DNA from 3 places in the Clostridium sp. TJA085 genome. Region 3 is predicted to be linked to each of the others. Evidence: predicted binding sites of a transcription regulator. Region 3 holds the regulator's gene; each other region holds the start of a gene.

Region 1 (7,091 bases), on a different contig from region 3:
ATAGCTAAAATACTTAAACCGTTAGATGTAAAGGTAACAAGAATTGCTGCCGGGATACCTGTTGGTGGAGATTTAGAATACGCAGATGAAGTTACACTTTCAAAAGCATTACAAGGAAGAACTCAAATATAAAAAAAGAAGGGCTCATTAGAGCCCTTAATATAGATGGGAGTTAGAAGTTTTGTTTGAGAATGAGTGAAAAGCTTCTTATGATAACAATGTATGATTATTTTAAGAATGTGTTACTTAAAATTTAAAATTAGTTTCTTATTTATGTATTAATATTATAAAATTTGTCCATTATTATGAATAATAGAAATTAATAATAGAATAGTTATAAATAGAAAAAAACTTATGTATATATAAAATAAGATTTAAAATAAAGAAGGTGAGATTATGGATATTGAATTAATTATCTATGGAATAATAGGAATTATAATATTATATGTTCTTTTAAAATTATTAAAATGGCCAATTAAGTTACTATTAAATGGGATATGTGGAGTAATATTGTTGTATATTATTAATTTAATAGGAGTAAACTTTGGTATACATATTGGGATTAATATTATAACTGCACTTATTGCTGGAATATTTGGAATACCAGGAGTTATAGCTATAATATTATTTCAGATGTTTTTATAAAAATAAGTCATTTATCAATAATAATTTGATAAATGACTTATTTTTATATAATGAAATATAAACTATCTAAATATATCTAATTCTAATTTATCTGTTATATCTTTAAGCAATTTTATGCTAGCAATACTATTTCCGTATTTATCAAGAGCAGGACTGAATAAACCTATACCACATTTACTAGGAACTGATGATATAATACCACCACCAACACCACTTTTTGAAGGAACACCAACATGAACAGAAAATGTTCCAGATTCATCGTATAACCCACAAGTAGTCATTAATGATTTAACAACAGTAGCTGTTTCTATTGAAAATAATCTTTCATTATTCCAAGGCATAACACCTTCATTTGCAAGTACTGCACCCATTCTAGCTAAGCCTTTTGCAGTTACAAGCATAGAACATTGTCTAAAGTAAGAATCTAATATATCAGGTATATCACCTTTAATCATATTATTTCCTTTCATATAATAAGCAAGAGATCTATTAACATCCCCAGTAGCTTTTTCAGATAAATAAATTTCAGTATTTAATTCAATTTCATCATCATCCATTATTTTTTTAAAGAAATCTAATATTCTCCTTGATCTTTCTTCTGAATTTTTACCTTTAATAAGAGAATTTACTTTAATTGCGCCAGCGTTTATAAATGGATTAGTTGGTTTATTTCTATGATTTATTTGCATATTCATAATAGAATTGAATGCAAACCCAGTTGGTTCTGTACCAACTTCATTAAATACATTTTCAATTCCATTATCCAATATAGCAAGTATTAAGGCTGGAACCTTAGAAATACTTTCTATTGCAAATCTTACTTCACATTCACCTGCTGAATATTCTCTATTATTTTCTAGATTATAGATTGAAATACCTAGTTGATTAGGATTAACTTCTGCAAGAGCTGGTATATATGTAGCGACATGTCCATCTTCAATATATATTTTATTTTTTTCTATTAAGTAGTTTAAGTTTACTTTATTTATATTCATAAATTCACCTCATTTTTAATTTATTTTCGTCTATTATTTGGCGTATAGCTAAAGCATATCACTGTAAAATTATCTATTCAATTAACTTAAAATGAATATTTACATGGTTATTTAAAATAAAGTAAACGAATGATTTATAAATAATTAATTTTTATATATTTAAAAATTAATTAATTTAAGCATGAGTTGTTTTTATATATAGCAATTAAGAATTTGTTAAGAATTTAATAAGAAATAATAATGTTTTATATTAAGAAGTTACATTTATAATTTTATTATAGAAAAGTTAGGGAGGTTACTAAATGAATGTTTTAGAGGTTAAAAATCTTAAAAAGGTAATCGGAAGACGTGAAATAATAAAAAATTTAAATTTTGAGGTAAAAGAGGGAGAAATATATGGTTTTTTAGGTCCAAATGGAGCTGGTAAAACAACAACTATAAGAATGTTAGTAGGACTTATAAAACCTACTTCTGGAGAAGTTAAAATATGTGGAGAAGATTTATTTAAAAATAAAGAAAAAGCTTTAAAAGATGTTGGAGCAGTTGTTGAAAATCCTGAACTTTATAAATATCTTTCAGGAAGAGAAAACTTAATGCAAATTGCAAGAATAAGAAATGTAAAAAAAGAAGAAGTTAATGAGCTTATAAAACTTGTTGGGTTAGAACATAGGATTAATGATAAAGTTAAAAAATATTCTTTAGGAATGAAACAAAGACTTGGGCTTGCAGCAGCGCTTATAGGAAATCCAAGGTTATTAATATTAGATGAACCTACAAATGGATTAGACCCATCAGGAATTATAGATTTTAGAGAAATAGTAAAAAAAGCAGCAAGAGAAAGAGGTATGGCTGTATTTATATCCTCTCATATATTAAGTGAGGTTCAACAATTATGTGATACTGTTGCATTTATAAATGATGGGGTCATAAAAGCTGTTGAAAATATGGAGGATGCAGTAACTGGAACAGAAAAAGAGAGTATAACATTAATTATTAATAATGATCAAAATAAAGTTTGTGAAATACTTTCAAGACAACCTTTTGTAATAACTTCAACTATATTAGATTCTAGAATAAATGTTGTTATACACTCAGGAACAACTCCTGAGCTTATTAAAACATTAGTTAATGAAAAAATATCAATAGAAGAAGTTTATAAAAATAGGGAAGGTTTAGAGCAAAGATATATGGAACTTGTTGAAGGAGGTATAAGATAATGTTATTTACCTTAATTAAGAATGAGTTAATTAAAATACTTAAAAGAGGAAAAACTTGGGTTGTATTTGGATTATTTTGCTTAGCAATGATTGGATTAGTTACTGTTCATAAGATAAGTGCAAATGATATGGAACACTGGAGATCTCCTCAAGGTCAAATAGAAATGATAGATAATAATTTAAAATGGCAAAAGGAGGAACTTAAAAATTCAACAAATAGTTTAAATGAACTTAAATCTAAAAATGAAAGTAAAGATGTTATAAAATCACAAGAAGAACATATTTTATATCTTAAAGGTGAAATTAAAAGATTAGAAGATGATAGAAAAATTCAGGAACAATTATTAAGTGGTGAGAAAACAATTGATTGGAGAGATTCATTAAGGTCTGATATAAAAGAACTAAAAAATAGCATAAATAGTATGGAACTACATGAAGAAAATAAGGCACATATAGAAGATTTAAAAAGAGAAATAGAAAAAAAGCAATATTTTTTAGATAACAATATTAAACCAATAGAACAATGGGAGTTTTATCCTGGCAATTTAGCTATTCAAGGAATGATGATATTAGGAATGGTTATATTAGTTTCTGGTATAGCTGTATTTATGAGTGATATAGTTTCAGGAGAATTTACTCCAGCAACAGTTAAATTTTTATTGGTTCAACCTATATCAAGAGCAAAAGTTATATTATCAAAATTTATAGCGGTAATAATAACTGTTGTTTCTATGATATGTGGTGTAGAACTTGCAACGTTTGGAATTGTTGGTGCAATTACAGGATTTGCTGATTTAAAAATGCCGGTTCAACTTGGAATTAAATACCAAATAAATCAAGAAGTATTCTTAAGAGATGGATTTAAGCAGTTAGAGAAAGTTATAGGTTCAGGATATCAATCAACTATGGGAGATTTTGTTCTTAAGAGTTTCTTATTGCAAGTTTTATTTATAATAACTTGTTGTGCATTTATATTTATGATATCAGCTATATTTAAGAGTAGTATGATAACAATGGCAGTTTCAGTAATTATATCAGTTGCAGCAACTGTATTGCCTATGGTAAGTGAAAAATTTTCTGAAATTGCACAATATATTTTCTTAAATTATGGCAATACTCCAAGTATTATAAGTGGAGATATAGCATTTAATTATCATAGTAATATATATTTTACACCTAAGTTAGGAATAATAATAATGATAATAACAATTGTTATTTCTTATATTGTATCTCACATTGTATTTAGTAGAAGAGATATGCTTATGTAACTATAAAAAGAACAAGGTTAAAAAAACCTTGTTCTATATTACGTTTACATTTTTTTTTAGTATTTACATATTTAATTAAAAAATATATAATAAACATGCTAATTTATTAACAATATTGAATTAAATTAAAAAAATGGAGATGATTAAATGCTTAAAATTATGAGAGCACCTTCAAGATACGTTCAAGGTGAAAATGCAATTTTAGAATTAAAAAATCATGTAGAAACATTAGGAAAATCTTTTCTTATTGTAGCTGATTCATTTGTTATGAATATGATGAAAGAAACTATTGAAAAGTGTTTTGAAAACAGTGAAAAAAATATTTTCTTTGAACTTTTTAATGGTCAAAGTACTAAGAAAGAAATTGAAAGACTACAAGACGCTATAAAAAGCAATAATTGTGATGCAATAATAGGTATCGGAGGAGGAAAGACTTTTGATACTGTTAAAGCAGTTGGACATTTTGAAGAAATACCAGTTGTTATAATACCAACAATAGCAGCAACAGATTCTCCTTGTACTGCACTTTCAGTTGTGTACAAAGAAGATGGTGAATTTAGTGAATATTTATTCTATCCAAAGAATCCAGATCTTGTATTAGTTGATAGTACAATTATCTCTAAGGCTCCAGTTAGATTTTTCGTTGCTGGAATGGGAGATGCACTTGCAACTTTCTTTGAAGCAAGAACTTGTTTAAATGCTAAGTCACCTAATCTTGTTTCAGGTGCAGTATCTCAAGCAGGTTATGCACTTGCAAAACTTTGCTATGAAATATTATTAGATTATGGATTAAAAGCTAAATTAGCTGTTGAAAATTCAGTATCTACTCCTGCTGTTGAAAAAGTTTTAGAAGCATCAACTTATTTAAGTGGAGTTGGAGCAGAAAATGGTGGTCTTGCTGCAGCACACTCAATATATAATGGATTTACAGTTCTTGAAGAATGTGAAAAGTATATGCACGGAGAAATAGTTGCATTTGGTACATTAGTACAATTAATATTAGAAGATAGACCTATGGAAGAAATAGAAGAGGTTATAAACTTCTGTTTAGATGTAAATCTTCCAATAACTCTTAAGCAAATTGGATTAAAAGAAGTTAATAAAGATGACATAATGAAAGTTGCAGTTGCAGCTTGTGCTGAAGGTGAAACTATACATAATACTCTAGGTGGAGTTAAAGTTGAAGAAGTATTTAATGCTATACTTACAGCTAACTCATTAGGAGAACAATACATATAAAAATTTATAACATAAATAAAAATAACGTAGAAATTTAATTTCTACGTTATTTTTATTTATGTTAAATTTATATGTTTTAATTTAAAAATAAAGTTATAATTAATAGTATAAATTATTTATAATATAATTTATTTAAATATAATATAAATTTAAATTTAAAATATAGGGGGAATATTTAATGGCAGCAGGAGTTGGAGTTAATTGTTTAGAATGTCCGGAAAAAAAGAATGGTAATTGCAAAGGAAATGATTTACAATGTGTGTGTTTTAAATGTCCAAGAAAGTTAAGTGAATGTATAATAACAAAGTATTGTAGGGAAACTGAATCTGTACTGTACTTTAATGAAGAATATTAAAATAAGGAGATTTTGGGGCAATGAGAGAAGAAAAATTAAAAGAATTAAAAGAGTATATTAAAAATATACAAAAAACAATAGGGGCTTTAGAGATTATTTATTGGGATATGCAAACTAAAATGCCTAAGAAGGCCATAGAGCAAAGATCAGAGATAATTGAACATTTATCAGGTGAAGTGTTTAAAATGACAACATCAGATAATATGGAAAAGTTATTAAACTATTTTGATAAAAATGTGGAAGGCTTAAATGAAATTGATAAGGCTATAATTAAAAATGCAAGAAAAGAGTATAATGAAACAAAGAAGATTCCAGAAGATAGATATAGAAAATTTGTAGTGGCTCAAGCACTTTCTCAAAATGCATGGGAAGAAGCTAAAGAAAAGAAGGATTTTGAAATATTTAAACCACATTTAAAGAAAATAATAGATTTTCAAAAAGAATTTATAGAGTATTTAGGATACAAAGATAATAAGTATGATACGTTATTAAATAAATATGAAGAAGGTTTAACTGTTAATAAACTTGATAAAGTTTTTGGAGAACTTAAAGAAGGAATATTAAATATACTTGAAAAAATAAATTCTAGTGGAAAGATAATAGATAAAAGTTTTTTATTAGGGGAATTTAATAAAAATTCTCAAGAAAAGATATCAAAGTTTATATTAAATAAGATGGGATATGATTTTGAAGCTGGAAGATTAGATGAAAGTATGCATCCTTTTACAACTAGCTTTGGGAACAAGGATGTAAGAATAACAACAAATTATAATATACCTGATTTTACATCAGCATTATTTAGTTGTATACATGAAGGTGGTCATGGAATATATGATCAAGATATTCCAGATGAATTTCAAAAAACAGGATTAGATACAGCTCTTTCAATGAGTATTCATGAATCACAATCAAGATTTTATGAAAATATTATAGGAAGAAGTAAGGAATTTTGGGAGTACTTTTTACCGTTTGTAAAATATGAGTTTGAACAATTTAAAGATATAAGTTTAGATGAATTTTATGAAGCTATAAATTATGTAAAGCCTTCTCTTATAAGAACAGAAGCAGATGAATTAACATATAGTCTGCATATAATAATAAGATATGAAATTGAGAAAGCGCTTATAAATGGAAATCTAGATATAGATGATGTAAAAGAAGAATGGAATAAAAAATACAAAGAGTACTTAGGAGTAGAACCATCAAATGATAGTGAAGGAATATTACAAGATGTTCATTGGTCAGATGGTTCATTTGGATATTTTCCAAGTTATGCATTAGGGAATTTGTATGGAGCTCAAATATTAGAAGTTATGAAAAAAGATTATAAATCTATGTATGATGATATAAGAATGGGAAACTTATATGGAAT
Region 2 (7,091 bases), on a different contig from region 3:
TCAATAAGTCCAGCTCCTGCCATACCTCCACCTCCTAAAAGATGGCATAGCTTATAATAAGCTATGCTTTATTTTAAGAATATTTTCTTGAATTCAGTAATTGCTTCTTCTAGCTCTTTCTTAATTTCATCATTTAAGACTTTCTTAGCTAAAATTTCTTTTCCTAATTCTCTATGTTGAGTATCCATATATTCTAAGAAATCTTCTTCAAATTTTCTTACATCTTCAACTTTTATATCTGATAAATAATCATTTACTGCAGCGTAAAGAATCATTATTTGTTTTTCAACTGCCATAGGAGAATATTGTTTTTGTTTTAAAACTTCAACCATTCTCTTACCTTTTTCAAGTCTTCTTGCAGTATCTGGGTCTAAATCTGATCCAAATTGAGCAAATGATGCTAATTCTCTATATTGTGCAAGTTCTAGTCTTAATGTACCTGAAACTTGTTTCATAGCTTTAATTTGTGCATTACCACCAACTCTAGATACAGATATACCTGCATTAACAGCTGGTCTTTGTCCTGAATAGAAAAGATCTGATTCTAAGAATATTTGACCATCTGTTATTGATATAACATTTGTTGGGATATAAGCTGTTACGTCTCCTGCTAATGTTTCTATAATTGGAAGTGCAGTTAATGAACCTCCACCATTCTTCTCTGAAAGTTTAGCTGCTCTTTCAAGTAATCTTGAGTGAATATAGAAAACATCTCCAGGATAAGCTTCTCTTCCTGGTGGTCTCTTAAGTAATAATGACATTGTTCTATAAGCAACAGCGTGCTTTGATAAGTCATCATATACAACTAATACATCTTTTCCTTGATGCATGAAATGTTCACCAATTGAACATCCAACATAAGGTGCTAAGTATTGAAGTGGTGCTGATTCTGAAGCTGTAGCTGCTACAACTATTGTGTAATCCATAGCACCAAACTCTGTTAATGTATTAACTATATTTGCTACTGTTGATTGTTTTTGACCTATTGCAACATAAATACAAATAACATCTTTATCTTTTTGATTTATAATTGTATCTATTGTAATTGCAGTTTTACCAATTTGTCTATCTCCAATTATAAGTTCTCTTTGTCCCTTACCTATTGGAATCATTGAGTCAATTGCTTTTATTCCTGTTTGTAATGGCTCGTTAACTGAGCTTCTATCTAAGATACTAGGAGCATGTATTTCAATTGGTCTATATGCTTCTGGTTTAACTGGACCTTTAGCATCAATAGGATTTCCAAGTCCATTTAAAACTCTTCCTATTAAGTCTGATCCAACTCCAACTTCAACAATTTTTCCAGTTCTCTTAACAACGTCTCCTTCCTTGATTCCTTCTTCTGAACCAAGTAAAACGCATCCTACATTATCTTGCTCAAGGTTTAATGCCATACCATAAACATCATTAGGGAATTCTAATAATTCACCTTCCATACAATCATCTAAACCATATACTCTAGCAATTCCATCACCAATTTGAATGATTGTACCTGAATCAACTGTTTTTATTTCTTTATCATATTTTTCGATTTCTCTCTTAATTATAGAAGTAATCTCTTCTGGTTTGATATTCATGGGTTCACCTCTATTCCATCTTAAGCATTAGTGCTCTCATATCTTCAAGTTTTGCCTTTATTGATCCATCAATAACGTCATTTCCAACTCTTACATATAATCCACCTATTATGCTTTTATCAATTTCATGTTCTATAATTACTTTTTTATTATATTTATTTTCTAGCTTTTCTTTTAGTCTTTTTTCTTGATCTTCTGTAAGATCAATAACACTCTTGACTTTAGCTATTACTGTATTTCTTTTTTCCAAATAGATTTGTTCCATTTGGTTAAGTTTTTCTCTTAAATAAAGAATTCTTCCTTTTTCAACTAATATTAGTAAAAAAGATAATAGCTCCTCATCAACTTTTCCCTTAAATACGTCTATAAATATTTTTTTCTTCTTTTTAGTACTTATTTGAGGGTATTTAATAATTTCGTAAAACTCTTGATTGTTATCAATAATATCGCAGATTTCTCTTAAATCTTTTAGATATTCTTCAACTTTTCCCTTTTCTTCTGCTACTTTATATAATGCTAAAGCATATCTACGATCTAAATATTCGTACATAATTAAATACCTACCTTATTTATATAGTCATCGATAAGTTCTCTATGTTTTTTCTCGTCTATAGCTTCACCAAGGGCCTTCTCAGAAAGAAATACAGCTAATTCAACTGCTTGAGTTTTAATTTCTGATTGAGCTTTTGTACGCTCTCTGTTAATTTCTACTTTAGATTTTTCTACAATAGAGCTAGCTTCCCTTTTTGCATCATCTATTATTTCTTTATAGATGTTATCTGCTTTAGCCTTATATTGACTAACAATCTCTTTTCCTTCTTTTCTAGCTGTTCCGATTTCTTTTTCATTTTGAAGTTTTATAACTCTAGCTTTTTCTAAATCCTCATCAGCTTTATTTATTGTATCTTCTATACGACTTTTTCTTTCTTTTAAAATCTTGTTTACTTTATCAAAAGCGAAATGTTTAACAACCCAAAATAATATTAGTAGGTTAACTACAGTTACTATCATTTCTGGTATGTTAATATTCATATTAATTTCCAAATCTAAAGCCTCCCTTCCAGGCTTATTAAAACCCTATTCTGTATTATATTATTAATTAGTGAATACCAACGAATAATAAAATTAATGAAACTAGTAATCCGTATATTGCAGTTGTTTCTGCTAATGCACAACCGATGAAATATGTAGACATAAGTTTACCGCTTGCTTCAGGTTGTCTTGCTATGCTCTTTAGAAGACTAGCTGTTGCGTTACCAATACCAACTCCTGCACCTATTGCTGCAATAACTGCAAGTCCTGCACCAATTGCACGCATTCCTATTATAAATTCTGCTCCAGTCATAAATGATTCCTCCTTAAAATTGACAAATAGATTTCATTTTAATATTAGTTTTTATTGCTTGAATTATTCTTCTGCTGTCATCTTTATATAAATCATTGTTAATATTGTAAAGATAAATGTTTGTAAGAAACCATCAAACAAATCGAAGTATGCCATAAATGGCACTGGGATAGCTAATTGAGCAAACCAAGTCACTTTACTTAGTGCTTGTAATAACAATTCAATAATTACTGTAGCAACTGTAATATTACCAAAAAGTCTGAAACTTAATGTTATAGGTAACATTATTCTTTCTAGTATATTGATTGGTATTAAAGCTGGACTTGGATGGGCATATCCTTTTAAGTATCCTATTCCACCATTCTTTATAATTGAATTTATATGAATAATTAAGAATGTTGTAAGTGATAACACTAAAGCAACACTATAGTCTGCTGTTGGTGGATGTAATCCTATAAGATCTGTAACATTCATAAAGAATAAAAATAATACTAATGCACCAATATAAGCTGCAAATCCTGCATATTTATCGCCCATTGTGTTCTTAACCCAATTGCTAATTCCTTCAACGAAAATTTCAATTATTGTTTGACTTTTTCCTTTTGGAATAACTGAAAGATTTCTTGTCATTAATATAAGTACAATAGCTATTATTATTATTATTCCCCATTGTTGTAATACTGTAGACCCAATCTCTTTAAACAATGTTTCCACTCAATCACTTCCTTTCTTCATATTTAATTGCCATAAACAAAGAAATAAAGTTGGACATATAACCTATTACATAAGCTATAACATTATATTGGTTTTGCAATAATAACAACCCAACTATTGCAATAATAATTATTCTTATTACAAAACTAACCATTAACATTAAGCCCTTAAAGCCTATATCACTTTCTACAGTCTTTGTCATAACTGCACCACTTATTAAAAAATTAAAAATACTAACTATAGATCCAATGACAAAGGGAATCTGGTAATTAATATTTATGAAATATAAAATTATTAGCCCTGCAGTCAAGATAACTAAACTACTCTTAAAAGTTTGTTTTAGTATCCCACTTAAATCTCCAACCATAACTTCCCTCCTCGGCAATCATACTAACTATTATAGTTTATATGTTTTTTTCTCTAAAACTTAATTTTAAAGCAAATACCTGTATTTTCTTAATTTATTTCAGTTTATTATATTTTATTTACTGATTACTGTTATTTCCTTTGATTTAGTATATTTTTCAGTTATGGAGAAAGAAATAGGTTGTTTAATTTCTTTTTTCTGAATATTCAGATTTCTAATACATTCCTCATTTTAACTTTTACTATATTTTTCATAAGTTTTATAATATTTTTTAAATTTTGCTACTATGTATACATTTTCTTAAAAGCTTATAATGTTTAACTTCATATGTAGTTTGAATAAACCTTTTATTTTTTATTCATTGTGTTCTTTAATTATTAATATTTTTATTAATTTATTCATGTTTATGCATATATTAATTTATATTTCTACATATTTTTATTTATAATAATCATTTATTCTTTATATTTTTATTATAAACATTATTATCTTATAAATCATTAAAAATATTCAAAAAAATATTCAAAAAAAAATATACCTTAAGAAAATTTCTTAAGGTATATTTTTAATTATATATTATAATTATCTTTCAACAATTATAGCAGTTCCCATTCCGCCACCTATGCAAAGTGTAGCTAAACCTTTTTTAGAATCTCTTTTTTCCATTTCATGAAGTAATGTAACTAATATTCTAGCTCCTGAAGCTCCAACTGGATGTCCTAAAGCTATAGCTCCACCATTTACATTAACTTTACTCATATCGAATCCTAAATCTTTAGCTACTGCTAAACTTTGAGCTGCGAAGGCTTCATTTGCTTCTATAAGATCTAAGTCTTTAACTTCTAAGCCAGTTCCTTCTAATGCTTTCTTTGTTGCACCAAATGGTCCATATCCCATAATTGCTGGATCTACTCCTCTTGATCCATATGAAAGAATTTTAGCCATTGGCTTAATTCCTAAACTTTCAGCTTTTTCAGCGCTCATTACAACTAATGCAGCAGCTCCATCATTTATTCCTGATGCATTACCAGCTGTAACTGTTCCTTCTTTAATAAATGCTGGTCTTAATTTTGCTAAAGTTTCTTCAGTTGTTCCAAATCTTGGGAATTCATCAGTATCAAATATTTTTGGTTCTCCTTTTCTTTGAGGAATTACAACTGGAACTATTTCATCTTTGAATCTTCCTTCTTTTATAGCTTTTTCTGCTTTTTGTTGTGAAGCTGCAGCAAAAGCATCTTGTTCTTCTCTAGTTAAGTTCCATTGTTTAGCTATATTTTCAGCTGTTACTCCCATATGATAATTGTTGAATGCATCCCATAATCCATCAGTTATCATTGTATCTATCATTTTTCCATTACCCATTCTTTGTCCCCATCTTGCTGTATCTAAAGCAAATGGAGCTCTTGACATACTTTCCATACCACCAGCTACTACTATATCAGCATCTCCAGCTTTTATCATTTGAGCTGCTAAGCTAACTGCTCTTAATCCTGATCCACAAACTTTATTTAAGGTCATTGCTGGTACTTCATTTGGAAGTCCTGCCTTTATAGCTGCTTGTCTAGCTGTATTTTGACCAAGACCTGCTTGAATAACATTTCCCATTAATACTTCTTCTACCATTTCTGGTTTAATTCCTGCTCTTTTTATTGCATCTTGAATTACTGTTGCTCCTAAATCTACTGCTGGAACATCTTTTAAAGATCCTCCAAATGATCCTAACGCTGTTCTAACAGCACTTACTATTACTACTTCTCTCATTAACAAAACCTCCTAATATATGATTACTTTAAACCATAATCTTTGTTAAACTCTTAACATACTTTTATTATAACCATTTCATTCCTAATAATCAATAGTTTTTGTTAAATTTTAAACAAATACTTTTTATAATATTTTTACTTTTTTTGTGATTGTATTATAATATTAATTAAATTAATATTAGTTTATTAATTTAATAATGTTATTAATATATATAAATAGTAAAATTACATAATTTTTATAAAAGGAGCTTTTATTTATGAAGAGAACAGATTACATATCTTGGGATGAATATTTTATGGGACTTGCTCTTTTATCAGCAAAAAGAAGTAAAGATCCAAGTACACAAGTTGGAGCATGTATAGTTAGTCCTACCAATAGAGTATTATCTGTTGGTTATAATGGATTTGCCTTTGGTTGTTCTGATGATGATTTTTCTTGGAATAGAGAAGGAGAATTTCTTGAAACAAAATATCCTTATGTTGTTCATGCAGAACTTAATGCCATATTAAATAATAGAGGTGTATCTTTTGAAAATGCAAAATTATATGTAGCTCTATTCCCTTGTAATGAATGTGCAAAGGCTATAATACAAAGTGGAATAAAAGAAGTGATTTTTTTAAGCGATAAATATTCTAATACAGATGTTGTTAAAGCTTCTAAAAAAATGTTTAATGCAGCTGGAGTTAAATTAACTCAATTGAAACCTTCAGTAGAAAAAATAGAACTTTCATTTAATGTAGATGATATTTAAAAAAATAAATCCTTCTATTTATAAATAGAAGGATTTATTTTTAAACCTTATAATAATTATTTAGTACCAAATAATCTATCCCCTGCATCTCCAAGACCAGGTACTATATATCCTTGCTCATTTAACTTTTCATCTATTTCAGCGACGAATATATCAACATCTGGATGAGCTTCCTTTATAGCCTTTATTCCTTCTGGTGATGAAATTAAACACATAAGCTTTAAGAATTTAGCTCCTTTATTTTTAAGCATTGTTAAAGCATCTATAGCTGATCCACCAGTTGCAAGCATTGGGTCTACAACTATTATTTCTCTTTCAGCTATATCTTGAGGTAATTTACAGAAATATTCAACTGGTTGTAATGTTTCTTCATCTCTATATAATCCTATATGTCCAACTTTAGCTGCTGGTATAAGTTTTAAAACACCATCTACCATTCCAAGACCTGCTCTTAGTATTGGAACTATTGCAAGTTTCTTACCTGCAAGCATTCTACATTTTGTTTTACATATCGGTGTTTCTATTTCAACATTTTCTGTTGGTAAGTTTCTTGTAACTTCATATGCCATTAAC
Region 3 (7,091 bases):
TAATAAACTATAATAATTAATATATCTAATTATGATAATATTATTATGTAAAAAATTAATAAAATAAAATTGTGAATTTTATGTATATTATGTAATAATATTACTAATGGTGATATACTTGTTATAAGTGTTAAGTGAAATAAATATTAAAAGAGGTATATCAAATATGGGAATATTAAGTCAATTAGAAAATCCTAAATTTAGAGCGACAAAGTCAGATAAAGCACTAATTGAATATATAAAAACAGATTTAGATAATTTTATATATAAATCAATATCAGTAATAGCAAGTGAATCTAATGTTGGAGAAGCAACTATAACTAGATTTACAAAGAAAATGGGCTTTAGTGGATTTCAAGATTTTAAGGTTACTTTAGCTAAAGAGTTATCTGTAAAGAAAAATACTAGTGCTATAAGCTCACATGTTCATAAGGATGAAGGAGTTATAGAAACCGCAAATAAACTTTTAAAATCAACCATTGATATATTAGAAGGAACTACAGAAAAAATTAATTCAAATACGATAAATTTATGTAAGAATTTAATAATGAATTCTAAAAGAATTTATTTTGTAGGAATAGGATATTCAGGGGTTGTAGCTACAGATATAAATTATAAGTTTATGAGAATTGGATTTAATAGTACTCCTATAACAGATAGTCATACAATGGTTATAATGTCTTCAATTATGAATAGTGATGATGCAATAATAGCTGTATCTCATTCTGGAGTAACAAAGGAAATAGTTAAAACAGTTCAGCAAGCAAAGGAGAATGGGGTTAAAATAATTACATTAACAGAGGATACTGATAATCCTTTAAGAAGACTTGCAGATTATGAGCTTACTTATGTATCTGGTGAAACTATTCTTGAAACAGGATCAATATCATCAAAAATACCACAAATATTTTTGTTAGACTTAGTTTATACTGAAGTTATAAAAGAAATGTTTAATGAGGCTGTTGAAAGAAAGGTTAAAACAACAAATGCTATTGAAGTATATAATGATAGCATTTAATTAAAGATTTATAATTTTATTAAACTACTATAAATACTTTTTTTAGTAAAATAGTAGTTTTTTTATTTGAATAATTTCAATAATGTGGTAATATTTAAATTAAATGTATTAAATTCAAAAAACTTTAATTGAATTGTAATAATAAATTAGTAATATTAATATTACTTTTCTATACAATAAGTATGAGGGCTTTTTTGGAATGATATTATATTTATTAACATTAAGACCAAAATAATAATATATATTTTAATTAAGCTTTGTAGTAGCATATAAATAAATAATTTTTTTAAAGGAAGCGATGTTTAAATGATGATGAATAATCATAAAATGATAGCAGACTATATATTAGATAATATGAGAGAAGATAGATTACATTTAATAAATAGAAAGAGATTTATATGGGGAAATATAAAACCAGATTGTGCCTCAAGATATAAGTTTAAAAAACATTATTATGATGAAAGTATAGATATGATACTTGAGATGATTGATAGATTATCATCTCTTACAGTAACAGATATTATGAATGATAGTAGTGTTGGAAAGTTTAGTGGGGTTTTAGGGGTTGTATGTCACTTCTTAACTGATTATTATTGTTTACCTCATTATGAAAGATGGGAATTCAAAAATTCAATGAAACCTCATGTTTTATACGAAAGAGAACTTTCTAAGGTTTCTAAAAATTATGAAATAAATGTAATTAAAAATAATAGATTAAATAGAGGCAATGTAAAACAATTTATAGAAGAAACTTTAGAGCTATATAGATTTGAAGAAAGCTATGAAAATGACTTAAACTTTGCATATTATGTATGTACTAATGTAGTTAATATGATTATAGAATCCGTAGTAGCAAATGAGCAAAGAAGAGAATTAGCAATGTAAAATTAATATGGATATAGATTATATATGTGTAATATACATATACAGTCTATATCCTTTTTTAGTGACATAAACTTTTTTATGTAAGTATATTAATATAATTTATAAAAATGTTAATTATAAATTTAAAAATAATTCTTAGTAAAATGGTTGCATATTTGAAAATAAAATCATATAATGAACATATGAACAATCACTCATATATAAGGGGGAATTTTATGCAAGAAGTTTATATAGATAAATGTTCAGCTAATATAACACATCCAGACGGAATCGAATATGTAAGAGAGAGACTACCTAAGGAAGAAACTTTATATGATTTAGCAGAACTTTTTAAAGTTTTTGGAGATACAACAAGAATTAAAATAATATGTGCACTTTATGAAAGGGAGTTGTGTGTTTGTGATATAGCAACACTTTTAAATATGACTCAATCAGCAGTATCACATCAATTAAGAACTTTAAAAGCAGCAAGGCTTGTTAAGTTTAGGAGAGAAGGTAAATCAGTTTTTTATTCATTAGATGATGAGCATATTATGAGAATATTTAATGAAGGATTAAATCACGTTAATGAATAAAAGGAGGGATCATATATGGAAAGTAAAAGATTAAAATTATCTTTAAATGGCTTAGATTGTGCAAATTGTGCAGGTAAAATAGAAAGTATAGTAAGCGAATTTCCAGAAGTGAAAGAAGCAAGTTTAAACTTTTCATTTAAATTATTAATAGTAAAATATGATGAGAATTTTACTGAAAGTTATATGATAGATAAGATAAGAAAGGTTGTTAAAGATTTAGAACCGCATGTTGAAGTAGTTAAATATTCAATTAATCAATCTAATTCTAAGTTTAGAAATTCATCATCTATTTGTACTGATGTTTGTTGTACTACAGATAGAACTTATAGTGAACATCATCACAGTGATGAAATGAATAAAAGTGAACAAGAGGGTATACCTAAAAAAGAAGAAAATAAAATAATAGTTTTTTTAAAAGAAAATTTTAGGCTTATATTTGGTATAGTATTTTTTGTAATTGGAATGATATTTGATGAAAATATACCTTTACTTTTAATTTCATATATATTAGTAGGAAGTGAAGTTTTATTAAGTGCATTTAAAAATATTATAAGAGGTAAAATATTTGATGAAAACTTTCTAATGAGTATAGCAACAATAGGTGCTATAGCAATAGGGCAATATCCTGAAGGTGTCGCAGTTATGCTTTTTTATGAAATAGGAGAATTATTCCAAAGCTATGCTGTAAATAGATCAAGAAAATCTATATCAGAACTTATGGATATAAAAGCTGAATATGCTAATTTAGAAAGAGATAATAAAATCGTACAAGTATCACCAGAGGATGTGAGTATTGGAGATATTATAGTTATAAAACCTGGTGAAAGAGTTCCTCTTGATGGAATAATATTATCTGGAAAAACTTTAATAGATTCATCAGCACTTACAGGTGAATCAGTACCAATAAGCAAAACAAAAGGGGATGAACTTTTAGCAGGTTCTATAAATAATACTGGAACTATAAAAGTTAAAGTAACAAAGGTATTTGAAGATTCAACTGTAGCAAGAATATTAGAACTTGTTCAAAATGCAAGTAGTAAAAAAGCTTCAACAGAAAAGTTTATAACAAAATTTGCTAGGTATTATACTCCGATTGTAGTATTTTCTGCTGTAGCATTAGCTATAATACCACCATTATTAACAGGAGATAGTTTTGATGAATGGTTATATAGAGCATTAATATTTTTAGTTGTTTCTTGTCCTTGTGCGTTAGTTGTGTCAGTTCCTTTAGGATTATTTGCAGGAATAGGTGGAGCTTCAAAAAAAGGAATATTAATTAAAGGTGGAAATTATTTAGAAGCACTTAAAGATGTTGACACAGTTATATTTGATAAAACAGGTACTTTAACAAAAGGTGTATTTAAAGTAACAAAAATAAATAATATAGATATATCAAAATCTGATCTTTTAAAGTATGCAGCAACTTGTGAAAAATTTTCTAATCATCCAATAGCTAAATCAATTGTTGATGAGTATAAATTATCAAGTAATAGTGATATAGATGATAATGTAATTGAAAGACAAGAAGAAGTTTCAGGAAAAGGTGTAATAGCTAGAGCTTACAATAAAAATATACTAGTTGGTAATAAAAAGCTTATGAAATTAAATGGTATTGACGTTCAAGAGGTTAATGAAATAGGAACTATAGTATATGTTTCAATAGATAATGAATATAAAGGTAATATAATTATTTCAGATCAAATAAAAGATGATGCAAAGAGTGCTATAGATAATCTTAAATTAATTGGTGTAAATAAAATAGTTATGTTAACTGGAGATAGTAAAAAGGTTGCAGATAAAGTTTCAAATGAATTAGGAATAACAGAATATTATTCAGAATTATTACCAGATAATAAAGTTGAAAAAGTTGAAGAAATATTAAAGAGTAAAAAGACAGGAAAACTTGCATTTGTTGGAGATGGTATAAATGATGCCCCTGTACTTGCAAGAGCAGATGTTGGAGTAGCTATGGGAGGAATAGGTTCAGATGCTGCTATAGAAGCTGCAGATGTTGTTCTTATGAAAGATGAACCTTCAACATTAGTGGATTCAATTAAGATAGCAAGAAAGACTAATAAAATATTATGGCAAAATATAATATTTTCATTAGGTGTAAAAATATTAGTATTAGTACTTGCCACTCTTGGAGATGCAAATATGTGGGAAGCAGTATTTGCAGATGTAGGTGTAACATTAATTGCAGTATTAAATTCAATGAGAGCACTTAGATTATAAAATTTAAAAGTATTTAAAAGACTTTTAAAAATATATTTTTTTTAATATAAAATTAGCGTAAAGTTATGATATTTATATTGTAGTTTTACGCTAATTATTAATTTATATAAATATATTTTTTTGTAAATAATATTAAACACTTTGATTTATAAAATATTATGAATTATAATATGTGTTACGAAATTATAAATTACAAATATTATTAAAAATAAGAAATTATATTTTAGTATCTATATATAAATTATGCCTAAAAAAATATTATATCCTATCTAATCCTTTTTAAATACAAGTAATTCCATTGACAAAGGTAGAAAAGAAAAGTATAATCTACTACGGTAAATCTTTCAGGCAAAACAAGATGGGTAGCATACAGGAATTTTTCCTGTTGTAGAGTTTAAAACTTTACATCTTATTCAAGCAAAGTTTATATATAAGATGGGCGTCTTATATATAAACTTTATTTTTTATAATAAAATTGGATTATTTTAATTAAATTATGGTAATATATATAATGATAGTTAAAAATTTAACTCTCAATTAAAGAGTTTTATATAATTATGTTTAATCAAATATAAAAATTAATAAGGAGATACGTATGGAAAAAAAGAAATCTATTTCTATGGCTGTGATTAAGAGACTGCCTAAATATCACAGATATTTAAATGAATTATTAAAAAATGATGTAGACAGAATATCTTCAAAGGAATTAGGAGAAAAAATAGGCTTTACAGCTTCTCAAATACGTCAAGATTTAAACTGTTTTGGTGATTTTGGACAACAAGGATATGGATATAATGTACGTGAATTAGCAAGTCAAATAAGTACTATATTGGGATTGGATAAAGAGTATAATGCAGTAATAATTGGAGCTGGTAATATAGGTCAAGCAATAGCCAACTATACTAGATTTAGTAAAATGAACTTTAAATTAAAGGCTATATTTGATGCTAATCCTAAATTACTTGGAATGAGAATAAGAGATGTTGAAATACAGGATATTGACAACTTAGAAGGGTTTTTAAAAGATAACAAAATAGACGTTGGAGTAATATGTGTACCTAAAATTAATGCACAAAGAGTTTGTGATACTTTAGTCGAAGGTGATGTAAAAGGAATATGGAATTTTGCACCTGTAGATTTAATTGTTCCAGAAAATATAACTGTTGAAAATGTACATTTAAGTGAAAGTTTATTAACTTTAATATATTTATTACATGATAAGAATAATAAATAATAGCTTTAAAGCTAGATAAAATAAGAGGTTTTGAGGAATTGTAAAAAAATACACAAAATTTTAGAATGATATTGCAAAAAATTTAACAAAGTATTATAATTGTAATTGAAGTTGAGAGACTTCAATTATTTTTTAGTTATATTTGTTAATATTATAACAAACAATTGAAAAATAATTACAAAATTTCAAGTTTTTAATGTTTGATAAAGTGAAAATTAGAAAAATATTCAAATAATGTATATTAATTGGGTTGTGAAAAAAGGGAGGCTTTATTAATGGAATTAAAGAATGTAATTCTTCAAAAAGAAGGAAATTTAGCTATCGTAACTATAAACAGACCAAAAGCATTAAATGCTTTAAATTCAGAAACATTAAAAGATATTAATACAGTTGTTGAAGATTTAGAAAAGGATAACAACATAACTTGTGTTATATTAACTGGATCTGGAGAAAAATCTTTTGTTGCGGGTGCTGATATTTCAGAAATGAAAGATTTAAACGAAGAACAAGGAAAAGAATTTGGTATTTTAGGTAACAAAGTATTTAGAAGATTAGAAAAATTAGACAAGCCAGTTATAGCTGCTATCTCAGGATTTGCACTAGGTGGTGGATGTGAACTTGCAATGTCATGTGATATAAGAATAGCTTCAGAAAAAGCTAAATTTGCTCAACCAGAAGCAGGTCTTGGAATAACTCCAGGATTTGGTGGAACTCAAAGATTAGCAAGATTAGTTGGAGAGGGAAAAGCAAAAGAACTTATTTATACATGCGATATGATAAAAGCTGATGAAGCTTTAAGAATAGGATTAGTTAATAAAGTGGTTCCTTTAGAAAATTTAATGGATGAAGCAAAAGCTATGGCTGAAAAAATAATGGCCAATGCTCCAATAGCTGTTAAGTTATGTAAAGATGCAATCGGAAGAGGAATGCAAGTAAGTATAGATGAAGGAATAATGATAGAAGCAGAAGACTTTGGTAAATGTTTCAGTACAGAAGACCAAGTTGAAGGTATGACTGCTTTTATGGAAAGAAGAGCTAAAAACTTCCAAAACAAATAATGAAATAGAATATATAAATTCACTAATAGATTTAGGTGTATTATTAGGAGGGTAATTTAAATGAATTTCCAATTAACTAGAGAACA

The links. The regulator Rex, encoded in region 3, represses fermentation and respiration genes when NADH is low (regulators of the CRP and FNR family bind a similar motif). The targets are predictions, from matches to a motif close to ATTGTTAANNNNTTAACAAT.
Region 1: the regulator Rex is predicted to act here: its motif matches at 4,220-4,239, upstream of AC4FQW_RS12535 (glycerol dehydrogenase).
Region 2: the regulator Rex is predicted to act here: its motif matches at 5,865-5,884, upstream of AC4FQW_RS06980 (acetyl-CoA C-acetyltransferase).

Annotation. Positions count from the first base shown of each region.
Region 1 covers NZ_JBZEEZ010000006.1:59,296-66,386, forward strand. The annotation lists gene recR (recombination mediator RecR) at 1-132, shown strand, start outside; gene AC4FQW_RS12515 (pro-sigmaK processing inhibitor BofA family protein) at 397-645, shown strand; gene glsA (glutaminase A) at 708-1,640, opposite strand; gene AC4FQW_RS12525 (ABC transporter ATP-binding protein) at 1,943-2,857, shown strand; gene AC4FQW_RS12530 (ABC transporter permease) at 2,857-4,125, shown strand; gene AC4FQW_RS12535 (glycerol dehydrogenase) at 4,273-5,364, shown strand; gene AC4FQW_RS12540 (hypothetical protein) at 5,543-5,719, shown strand; gene AC4FQW_RS12545 (carboxypeptidase M32) at 5,740-7,091, shown strand, end outside.
Region 2 covers NZ_JBZEEZ010000001.1:1,364,822-1,371,912, forward strand. The annotation lists gene atpG (ATP synthase F1 subunit gamma) at 1-23, opposite strand, end outside; gene atpA (F0F1 ATP synthase subunit alpha) at 69-1,577, opposite strand; gene AC4FQW_RS06955 (F0F1 ATP synthase subunit delta) at 1,588-2,127, opposite strand; gene AC4FQW_RS06960 (F0F1 ATP synthase subunit B) at 2,130-2,621, opposite strand; gene atpE (ATP synthase F0 subunit C) at 2,677-2,922, opposite strand; gene AC4FQW_RS06970 (F0F1 ATP synthase subunit A) at 2,986-3,636, opposite strand; gene AC4FQW_RS06975 (ATP synthase subunit I) at 3,641-4,003, opposite strand; gene AC4FQW_RS06980 (acetyl-CoA C-acetyltransferase) at 4,586-5,764, opposite strand; gene AC4FQW_RS06985 (deoxycytidylate deaminase) at 6,024-6,518, shown strand; gene upp (uracil phosphoribosyltransferase) at 6,575-7,091, opposite strand, start outside.
Region 3 covers NZ_JBZEEZ010000003.1:50,241-57,331, reverse strand. The annotation lists gene AC4FQW_RS09600 (MurR/RpiR family transcriptional regulator) at 167-1,018, shown strand; gene AC4FQW_RS09595 (zinc dependent phospholipase C family protein) at 1,325-1,903, shown strand; gene AC4FQW_RS09590 (ArsR/SmtB family transcription factor) at 2,119-2,478, shown strand; gene AC4FQW_RS09585 (heavy metal translocating P-type ATPase) at 2,494-4,713, shown strand; gene AC4FQW_RS09580 (redox-sensing transcriptional repressor Rex) at 5,309-5,947, shown strand; gene AC4FQW_RS09575 (short-chain-enoyl-CoA hydratase) at 6,223-7,005, shown strand; gene AC4FQW_RS09570 (acyl-CoA dehydrogenase) at 7,066-7,091, shown strand, end outside.